DNA from 3 places in the Kitasatospora sp. NPDC058046 genome. Region 1 is predicted to be linked to each of the others. Evidence: riboswitches for the same ligand, from Rfam matches in the RefSeq annotation. Region 1 holds a riboswitch; each other region holds the start of a gene.
The links. Region 1 has a riboswitch for cyclic di-AMP ahead of ACFVU7_RS32175 (M23 family metallopeptidase). Riboswitches for the same ligand answer to the same signal wherever they lie in the genome.
Positions count from the first base shown of each region.

Region 2: another riboswitch for cyclic di-AMP. It lies ahead of ACFVU7_RS29150 (transglycosylase family protein); the one in region 1 lies ahead of ACFVU7_RS32175 (M23 family metallopeptidase).
Region 3: another riboswitch for cyclic di-AMP. It lies ahead of ACFVU7_RS01305 (NlpC/P60 family protein); the one in region 1 lies ahead of ACFVU7_RS32175 (M23 family metallopeptidase).

Region 1 is NZ_JBHVRS010000019.1:197,862-201,125, forward strand. It holds gene ACFVU7_RS32160 (TetR/AcrR family transcriptional regulator) at 1-48, opposite strand, end outside; gene ACFVU7_RS32165 (alpha/beta fold hydrolase) at 108-989, opposite strand; gene ACFVU7_RS32170 (YiaA/YiaB family inner membrane protein) at 1,063-1,353, opposite strand; cyclic di-AMP (ydaO/yuaA leader) riboswitch at 1,549-1,707, shown strand; gene ACFVU7_RS32175 (M23 family metallopeptidase) at 1,720-2,568, shown strand; gene ACFVU7_RS32180 (hypothetical protein) at 2,662-3,264, opposite strand, start outside.
Region 2 is NZ_JBHVRS010000016.1:232,825-236,088, reverse strand. It holds gene ACFVU7_RS29155 (hypothetical protein) at 1-669, shown strand, start outside; cyclic di-AMP (ydaO/yuaA leader) riboswitch at 1,120-1,290, shown strand; gene ACFVU7_RS29150 (transglycosylase family protein) at 1,277-2,671, shown strand; gene ACFVU7_RS29145 (hypothetical protein) at 2,968-3,168, shown strand.
Region 3 is NZ_JBHVRS010000001.1:281,202-284,465, reverse strand. It holds gene ACFVU7_RS01315 (NYN domain-containing protein) at 1-26, shown strand, start outside; gene ACFVU7_RS01310 (C40 family peptidase) at 227-1,264, shown strand; cyclic di-AMP (ydaO/yuaA leader) riboswitch at 1,602-1,755, shown strand; gene ACFVU7_RS01305 (NlpC/P60 family protein) at 1,766-2,881, shown strand; gene ACFVU7_RS01300 (C40 family peptidase) at 3,109-3,264, shown strand, end outside.

The DNA.
Region 1 (3,264 bases):
GAGGGCGTGGTCGACGACCTGGTCGGGGGTCAGTCCTACGCGGGGCATGGGTTCGGGCTCTCCGTACGGATCAGGTCGGGCAGGGGCGGGCAGCGGGCGGGCGGGGCTCAGCCGAGCTCGGCGAGGAACGGCAGCAGGGCGTCCGCGGTGGCCGCCGGGTTGTCGGCCATCGGGTAGTGCCCGGACCCCTCGATCATCGCCTTCCGCGCGCCGAGCGCGGCGGCCTGCCGGTCGGCGACCAGCTCCGGCTTCGGGAAGTCGGGGTCCTTGCTGCCCATGACGACCAGGGCCGGGCACCGCACCGCGGCCGTCCAGCCGACCGGCGCCGAGTCGCCGTGGACGTACCCGCGGGTGGCGGTCTTCCGGCCCGGGGTGCGCAGCGCGGCGACCAGCCCGTCCACGTACGCGTCGAAGTCGGCGGGCCTGGCGCCGGGGAAGGCCATCCGGCGCAGGTAGAAGCCCCAGGCGGCCGGCCAGTGGACGAGGGCGGCGCCCATCAGGCCCATGGCGCCGCGCATCAGGGCGCCCTGCGGCGGGTTCTCGACGAAGGCGTTGAGCAGGACGATCCCGGCGACCCGCTCGGGGGCGTCCCCGGCGGCCTTGACGACGGTGGCCCCGGTGTACGAGTTCCCGGCGAGGACGGCGCGCTCGATGCCGAGGTGGTCGAGCAGGGCGAGGACGTCGCCGGCGAGGGCGGCGGGGCCGTAGTCGTCCCAGGTGATCGAGGATTCGCCGAAGCCCCGCAGGTCCATGGTGACGACCCGGTGGCCGGCGGCGACGAGCAGCGGGCGCAGGTGCCGGTACGCGGCCCGGCTGTCGAGCATGCCGGGGAGCAGGACGACCGGGGTGCCGTCGCCCTGCCGGGTGTCGTCGTAGGCGATCCGGCCGCCGGGGACGGTGAGGTACTGGGTGCTCGGGGTGATGGTGCCGTTCATGGGGTCCTCCTCGGGCCGCCGGTGCGGGGCATCGGCGTTGCTGCCGATAGCCATAAAGCTAAGGCTAATAGCCTTAGCCGTCAAGCGGTCGGGCGTCGGAGGCGTCGGAGAAGAGGGGGAGGGGTGGTCAGACCCCTTCGACCTTGAACGGGTCGTGCTCGCTGAGCAGCTTCTCCAGCCGGGCCTGGTCCACCCGGGTGACCATGTCGTTGGACTCCTGCCGGTCCCGGATCACCTTCGCCAGCGTGAACGCGGAGCTGACCGTGAAGAGGAGGCCGAGTCCGAGGAAGGCCCGGGTCCACCCGCCGACCGGCAGGTAGACGATCCCCACGGCGAGGGCGGTGCCCGACAGGGCGAAGGACAGGACGGCCTGGAGGTAGTAGGCGGCCGTGGTGCGGGTCTGCATCGGTGCGCTCATGGCGTCAGGATGCTGCGGCCCGGCCGGGCCGCACATGAGTAGGCGTACTCAGATGGGGCCGTGCATGAGGGACCGTTCGTTGACGTCCGATCACCTGCCGCGGGGCTGCTCCGAACGGATGGCTTGGAATCAGAGCCTCCTAGGATTAACGTTTGATAACGCAGCGCGGTTGTCAACGCCGTACCCAGACGGCACCGTGCGCCGTCGCCTAATCCCACCGACCGGCCTCCGGGCAGGTCAGGGAGCCGGGGAACCACGTTCCTTGGGGTGAATCGGCGGGGCTCCGGCCCGGCCGTAGGAGACCTTCCTGCTCCGAACCCGTCAGCTAACCCGGTAGGCGCGAAGGAAGGAAAGGAGCGCGCCTCCGTGGCGTCGACGCACACCCCGGCACACCCGGCCGGCTTCGCAGCCGGTACCCAGCTCCTCGACCACCCCGGTCCGGACGGCCCCGAGGCCTTCGGCCCGGAGGACTTCGCCGCGGAGGCCGAGACCAACCGCCACCGGATGCCGCGTCAGACCCGCGGAACCTCCCCGCTGCTCGGCGTCACCGCCGTCGCCGCCACCCTGGGTGCCACCGGCTTCACCTCGGCGACCCCGGCCGCCGCCCCCGCCATCGAGGCCCCGGACGAGACGGCGGTCGCCCTCTCCGCCGACCCCGGCCTCGCGCTCGCCGCCCGCATCCAGAACCAGGCCGACAGCCAGCGCACCGCCGCCGAGGAGACCGCCCGGCTCCAGGCCGCCCAGGAGGCGGAGGCCAAGGCCGCCGCCAAGGAGGCCGAGGCCAAGCGCGCCGCCGAGGAGGCCGAGCGGGCCAAGGCCGCCGCCCTCACCCTCCCGGTGACGGACTACCGGCTCTCCGCCCACTACGGCCAGAGCGCCCGCTACTGGGCCAACCTGCACACCGGCCTGGACTTCGCCGCCGACACCGGCACCCCGGTCCACGCGCTCGGCCAGGGCACCATCACCTCGGCCGGCTGGGCCGGCTCGTACGGCTACCGGATCGTCGAGACCCTGCCCGACGGCACCGAGATCTGGTACTGCCACCTCTCCGCGATCACCAAGGGCTCCGGCAAGGTCGCCGCCGGTCAGCAGATCGGCAAGGTCGGCGCGACCGGCAACGTCACCGGCCCGCACCTGCACATGGAGGTCCGCCCCGGCGGCGGCGCCCCGGTCGACCCGGAGCCCTGGCTCCAGCAGCGCGGCCTCAACCCCTGACGCACCCGCCCTGAGGCACCCGCCCGGGCGGACCCAGCGCGAAGCCCCCGGCCCGGAGCACCAGCACCGGACCGGGGGCTTCCGCGCGGCGTCTCACTCCTCGGCGGGCAGCTGCGCCAGGTACGCCTCGATCTCCTCCTGGCCCGGCTCCGGCGCCAGCTCCGGGAACTCCGTCACCAGCAGCCGCGGCAGCCCCGGCACCGTCCACCCGCCGAACAGGTCGAGCGCCGCCTCGACCGCCGCCTCCTCGAACCGCCCGAAGTCCCCGGCCAGTTCCTCCGGCATCGGCCGCCCCAGCGCGGTCAGCTCCGCCAGGTTGCGGTAGCTGCGCCGCATCAGGCCCTGCTCCAGCAGCCGCCGCGCGCCGTCCGTGGCCATGCCGACCGACAGCACCCGGCCCGGGCCCCAGCCCTGCTCGTCCGGCTCGTCCAGCCAGCCGGCCGGTGCCAGCGCCTCGTACGCGGCCAGCCGCTCCTCCTCCGGGAGCTCCCCGAAGCCGGCCAGCCAGTCCCGCACCGCCGCCGGGTCCGTGACGTCCACCCCGTACGCGTGCAGCAGCAGCGCGTACAGCCGGGGCCAGGTCACCAGGTCGGCGCGGCGCAGCAGCCCGGCCGCGACCTCGCCCTGCCACTCGGCCTCCGCGTGCAGCCGCTCCTGGCGCTTGGCGTTCAGCCGCCGGGACGCCCGCTGGTGGTC
Region 2 (3,264 bases), on a different contig from region 1:
GCCGCCGAGGCCGGGCGGCCGATGCCCGTCCTGGTGCCGCTGGTGCCCGGCCCGCACACCTTCCTGACCGGGCTTCACGCGCTCGCCGCCGAGTACGGCGCGCCCGTCACCGACCCGCTGGGCCCGCACCCGCTGCTGGCCGAGGCCGTGCACGTCCGGCTCTCCGAGGCCGGGCTGGCCCGGGCCGACCGCGCCCGGCTGTTCGCCATCGCGACCGCCGCGGACGGCGTGGTGCTGACCACCGTCGGCGGCGAGGACGCGGCCGCCGCGGCCGGCATCACCGGCGTGCTGCTGGCCGCCCGGCTGGCCGTGCCGGTCGTCGCCGCCGCGCTCGACGTGCCCGGCTCGGTGGCCGCGGCCGTCAACCACCTCAAGGACACCGGCTCGCAGCGCCCGGCGCTGGCCCCGCTGGTGATCGGCCCGGAGGCGGACTCCGAGCTGCTCGCCACCGCCGCCGAGGAGACCGGCTGCCCGTCGGCCGCGCCGCTGGGCGCCTACCCGTCGGTCGGCCAGCTGATCGCCTCCACCTACCTGGCCTCGCTGCCCACGCCGTCCCCGGAGGACCTGGCACGGGCCGAGGCGGAGGCGGCGGCCGCCGCCGAGGCCGAGGGGGTCGTGGAGGGCTCCCGTGGCGCCCACGCGGCCGCCGAGGGGCCTGGCGGACGATAAGGACACCGCGCGCGGGTTCGCGCGCACCGAAGGGCCCGGAACGGATCGCGTTCCGGGCCCTTCCGCGTACTTCCCCCACCCCGTCCGTCCCGTACGGGAGCCACCCGGCAATGAAGGGGAATGTCCGTTCTGGCGCTATTTGAAAGGAAATAGGGAGCGCGGATTCACATGCTCCGATCGCGACCGCTCCCCCACCCGCCGGAGTGCGCCACTCCGCGATTCGACGCACCGTCACGCCACTCCTGAGGCGGAGCCAGTTGTCGGCTTCCACAACAGCATTGCCTGAAAACGATCATTTACGATCATGGTGAGTGGCAATTTTGGCAGTTTCCACTAAACCGTGATGCACATCACAGTGGTTTGCAGTTTGAACTTAAGTCTGATTAACGTGCTCCCCGTTCGTGACCACACGAACCCGGTCATCCGCAACGCCGAGTCCTGCCGTCGGATGTCCTGGAAGCGCGAAAACGCACCACGGCAGGAGCGGGGGACCCACAGGTAAGTCGCCCCGGACCGCTCTCCGGAACGGTCCAGGGCTAGGGGTGAAGCCGTGCTCACCGCACGGCCGGGCAACTCCAGCCCGAATCCGACAGCTCACCTCGCAGGCGTGGGAGAGGACCACGTCTTCATGCTGCCCACCAACGGCACCCGTCTGTCCGGCCGTACCCGTCGCGTGATCGCCGCCCTCGGCGTCGCGGGCGTCGGCCTCACCGTCCCCTGCCTCACCACCGGCACCGCCTCGGCCGCCTCCGTCGCCACCTGGGACAAGGTCGCCCAGTGCGAGAGCGGCGGCAACTGGAGCATCAACACCGGCAACGGCTTCTACGGCGGCCTCCAGTTCACCTCCAGCACCTGGTCCGCCTTCGGCGGCACGGCCTACGCGGCCCGCGCCGACCTGGCCACCAAGGACCAGCAGATCGCCGTCGCCGAGAAGGTCCTCGCCTCGCAGGGCCCCGGCGCCTGGCCGGTCTGCTCGGTCCAGGCCGGGCTCACCAAGGGCGGCGCCGCGGCCGCCGTTGACACCTCGGCGGGTTCGACCGCCGCCAAGCCCGCCGCGCCCGCCCAGAGCGCCAAGCCGGCCGCTCCGGCCGCTCCGGCCGCGAAGCCGAGCGCCAAGCCCGCGCAGCCCCAGACCCCCGCCGCCAAGCCCGCCGCGCCCGCCCAGGGCGACGCGCAGGCCTCCACCGACTCCGCCGCCTCCGGCAACCGGAGCGACTGGGTGCAGAAGCGCCAGCAGCAGGCCCAGGGCGGCGACTACACCGTCGTCGAGGGCGACTGGCTGTCCGCGATCGCCGACCAGCACAAGGTGCAGGGCGGCTGGCAGCGGCTGTATGACCTCAACCGCGGCACCCTGACCGAGGGTCCGGACACCATCTACCCGGGCCAGCAGCTGTCCTTCGGCGGCAACGGCCAGGCCCGGGCCGGCCAGTCCTCCGCCGGCACGTCCGGCTCGGACTTCACCTGGTTCGACCGCTCGCAGAAGTCCGGCCAGTCCGCGAACGGCGGTGCCGTGAACGCCCAGCCGACCGCGCAGCCCGAGGCCCCGGCCGCCAAGCCGTCCACCAAGCCGGCCGCGAAGCCCGCCACCAAGCCCGCTCCGCAGCCCCAGGCCCAGACGCAGACCCAGGCGCCGGCCGCGACCGGCAGCATGGCCGCCGCGGTCTCCTTCGCCCAGTCGAAGGTCGGTCAGGCGTACGTCTACGGCGGCACCGGCAACGGCGGCTGGGACTGCTCCGGCCTGACCCAGGCCGCGCTGCGCGCCGCGGGCGTCTCCGTCCCGCGCGTCGCCGCCGACCAGGCCGCCGCCAGCACCCACGTCTCGCTGGACAGCCTCCAGGCGGGCGACCTGCTGTTCTGGTCCAACAACGGCAAGGACTCCGGCGTCTACCACGTCGCGATCTACGTCGGCAACGGCAAGTACGTCGAGGCCGCCAACCCGAGCTCGGGCGTCCGCGAGCAGAGCATCGCCAACTGGGCCCCGGACTTCGCCGGCCGGGTCTGAGGACGGCGCACGGTCCACGGCGCACGGCCGACGGACGGCCGGTAACAGCTGACGGGTAACAGATAACAGCTGACAGCTTTCAACATCTGTCAGCTGTTATCCGTCAGCTGTCGGCCGTCGTCCGAACGCTGACCGCCCACCACCCCCGGGGAGAGTCTGGTCGCTCCTCCCCGGGGGTTCCGGCGTTCCCGGGGCCACGGCGTGCCCGACCGTTCCCGACCGCGGTTCCGCCCCGTTCCGTGGTGGATCGCCGCCCCAGCGGGCATGCTGCTGCTCTGCACCCGAGGAGGAGTCACATGGCCCAGGTCACCGTCACCCTCGACGCGAACCTCGCGATCGACGCGATGATGCTTTCCGGCACCAAGAGCCCCCAGGACGCCGTCGAGCTGGTCCTGCGCGACTACCTGGCCCGCGGCCGCCGCACCGAGACCCGTACCGGCGAGGCCGCCGACGGGCACCGCCTGACCGCCGACCGCCCGACCGCCCAGGAGGGCTGACCCACCCCACGGCCCGCCACGGTCCGCCACGGTCCGGCACGGCCTGCCACGGCCCGCGACGGCCGACCGCGCGCACGCCGACGGGCCCCGGAGAGC
Region 3 (3,264 bases), on a different contig from region 1:
TGCTGAACCGACTGGCCCGGCCCTGAACCCGGGGAGGTTCGCATGATGCCTGGTCAGGGCCTGTTTCGGAGCATTGTGCGAGTCCGGTGAAGTCAGTGTGGGGACCGGAGTTCACGCCTTCGGGGGAGTGGCAAAACGGATAGATCTTCACTAGGGTCTGGCGTCAAACCTATTTTCCGGAATCTCATCCCATCAGGTGAGCCCGTTGGAAGAAGGAGCCGGTCCCTTGGCCTCCCACCGCCGTCCCAAGCAGCCGAGCCGCGCACGGATCTCCGTGCTCACCGCGGCCGCTGCGACCGCGGTCGCCCTCTCCGCCCAGGTGGCCGCGCACGCCGCGCCGCAGCCGAACAAGACGGACGTCAAGGCGCAGATCGACCAGCTCCAGGAGGAGCAGGAGCAGGCGGCCGAGAAGTACAACGGCGCCAAGGAGCGGGCCGACCAGCTGCGCAAGCAGGCCGACCAGCTGCAGGACCAGGTGGCCCGCGGCCAGGAGCAGATGACCCAGCTCCAGGGCGGCCTCGCCGAGGTGGCGGGCGAGCAGTACCGCAGCGGCGGCATCGACCCGTCCGTCCAGCTGATGCTCTCCTCGGACCCGTCCGGCTACCTGGACAAGGCCTCCACCGTCCAGCAGGCCAGCACCAGTCAGGCCGAGGCGCTCAAGGGGCTGCTGGACCAGCAGCGCCGGCTGGACCAGGAGAAGACCGAGGCGGCCGCCGTCCTCGCCTCGCTGGACACCACCACCAAGGACCTGAACCAGGCCAAGTCGGACGTCAACACCAAGCTGAAGGCCGCCCAGGACCTGCTGAACTCGCTGAGCTCCGCCGACCGCGCGGCGCTGCGGGCCCAGCAGGCGCAGGACGACCGCGCCTCGCGCGGCAGCGACCGGGTCGACCTCGGCAGCCTGCCGCCGGCCAGCGGCTACGCGGCCACGGCGCTGGCCAAGGCGATGAGCAAGCAGGGCTCGCCGTACGTGTGGGGCGCCACCGGGTCGACCACCTTCGACTGCTCGGGCCTGATGGTCTGGGCGTACGGGCAGGCGGGCGTCTCGCTGCCGCGCACCTCGCAGGAGCAGGGCCACTACGGCACCCGGATCCCCTCGCTGGACCAGGCCCAGCCGGGCGACCTGGTGATCTACGGCCCCGACATGCACCACGTCGGGATGTACATCGGCAACGGCATGGTGGTCCACGCGCCGCACACCGGCGACGTGGTGAAGGTGATGAAGGCCGACGCGATGTCGATCAACACCATCCGCCGGGTCTGACGGCCCGACACGCCCGGGGGCTCCCGCGGGGGCCTGTGAAAAGCGCCACCCCCGTTCGGGGTGGCGTTTCGGGTTTCCGGCCCTTCGACGACCACATGGTGAGAACCGATCAGCCTTGTGTGCGTCAATGGTCACCATCGGTCATTTTCACAAAGGAACTTGGGTAATCTTCTGTCTTTTTTCTGACAAGGATTTGAACCGATCACGGTTCAGTTACTAGGGTCATGCTCCGAACCACCGCACTGTCGATCGCCCAGCCAGGGTGGCGGCGGTGGTTACCGTCGAGTTCGCAAGGCAGCGGGACAGGTCGAAGCGACTGTCCGACAGGGGAGCCCAGTGGTAGGGGGCGCTGCGGAGCGGAGCCGGGGAACCACGTTCCTCCGGGGTGAATCGGCGCCAGGTCGGCCGGTGGAACGGCCGTGAGGCGTCGTAGGGCATGCTTCCGGCCCGAACCCGTCAGCTCACCCGGTAGGCGGCCGTAGGAAGAAGGAGTCCGCCTTCGTGGCGTCCCATCGTCGTCCCAAGCCCGCCGGCCGCGCCCGGGTCTCGATCCTGACCGGCGTCGCCGCCGCAGCCGTCGTCCTCTCCGCGCAGGGTGCCCACGCGGACCCGCAGCCGACCAAGGAACAGGTCAAGGGGCAGGTCGACCAGCTCAACGAGCAGGCCGAGGTCGCGACCGAGAACTACAACGCCGCCCAGGCCAAGCAGCAGGACCTGGAGAAGCAGGTCTCCGGCCTGCAGGACCAGGTGGCCCGTCAGCAGGCCCAGGTCACCGAGCTCCAGGGCGGCCTCGCCGAGATCGCCGGCGAGCAGTACCGCAACGGGGGGATATCCCCCACCGTCCAGCTGATGTTCTCCTCCAGCCCGGACAGCTTCCTCAGCCAGGCCGACGCGCTGAACCAGGCCGGCAGCACCCAGAAGGGTCAGCTGAAGGAGCTCCAGGAGCAGCAGCGCAAGCTCGACCAGGACCGCAACGAGGCCCAGGGCAAGCTCGCCGAGCTGGAGTCGACCACCCAGCAGCTGAAGGCCTCCAAGGACGAGGTCCAGGGCAAGCTGAAGGCGGCCCAGGACCTGCTCAACACGCTGACCGAGCAGGACCGCCAGGCGCTGCGCCAGGCCGAGGAGAAGGCCGCCGCCGAGGCCAAGGCCAAGGCCGACGCCGCCCAGGCCCAGCAGCAGCAGGCCGACCGCGCCTCCCGCGACAACAGCCGCGGCAGCCTCTCGGCCCCCACGACCACCGCTCCGGTGAACGTGGCCCCCGGCAGCTCGCGCGGTGCCGCCGCGCTGTCCGCCGCCGCCTCCAAGATCGGCAGCCCGTACGTCTGGGGCGCCACCGGCCCGGGCTCCTTCGACTGCTCCGGTCTGATGGTCTGGGCGTACAACCAGGCCGGCGTGTCGCTGCCGCGCACCTCGCAGGCGCAGGCCTCGGCCGGCACCCGGCTCGGGACGGACCTCTCCAAGGCCCAGCCCGGCGACCTGCTGATCTTCTACACCGACGCCCACCACGTCGGCATCTACGCCGGCAACGGCCAGGTGCTGCACGCGCCCAAGCCGGGCGCGTCGGTGCGCTACGAGGCGGTCACCAACATGCCGCTGACCGGCATCGTGCGGGTCTGATCCCCGCTCGGACGTCTCCAGGCCCGGTCTCCCCCAGGGGAGGCCGGGCCTGCGGCTTTTCCGGCGGCTCGATCTGATGTCCGATTGGGGAGTGAATATTCGGGTTGGGAGGGGTTTGGACTCGCTTGCCCGGACTCGCTAACGTCTGCCACCGGACTCCCGCTCGACGGCCGCCCGTCCCGGTGCGGCGGCGGGGGCCGCGCCGCAGGATTGGAGCCGCTGCCGCCATGCCCGTGCACCGCCGTTCCCAACTGCTCACCCGGGCGCTGGTGCTGACCGCGGCCGCCGCCACCGCGTTGGGCGCGGCCACCGGAGGCAGCGCCCAGGCGGCCCCCGCCAGCCCCGACCCGGGCGACCGTCAGGACGTCAAGACGCAGGTCGAG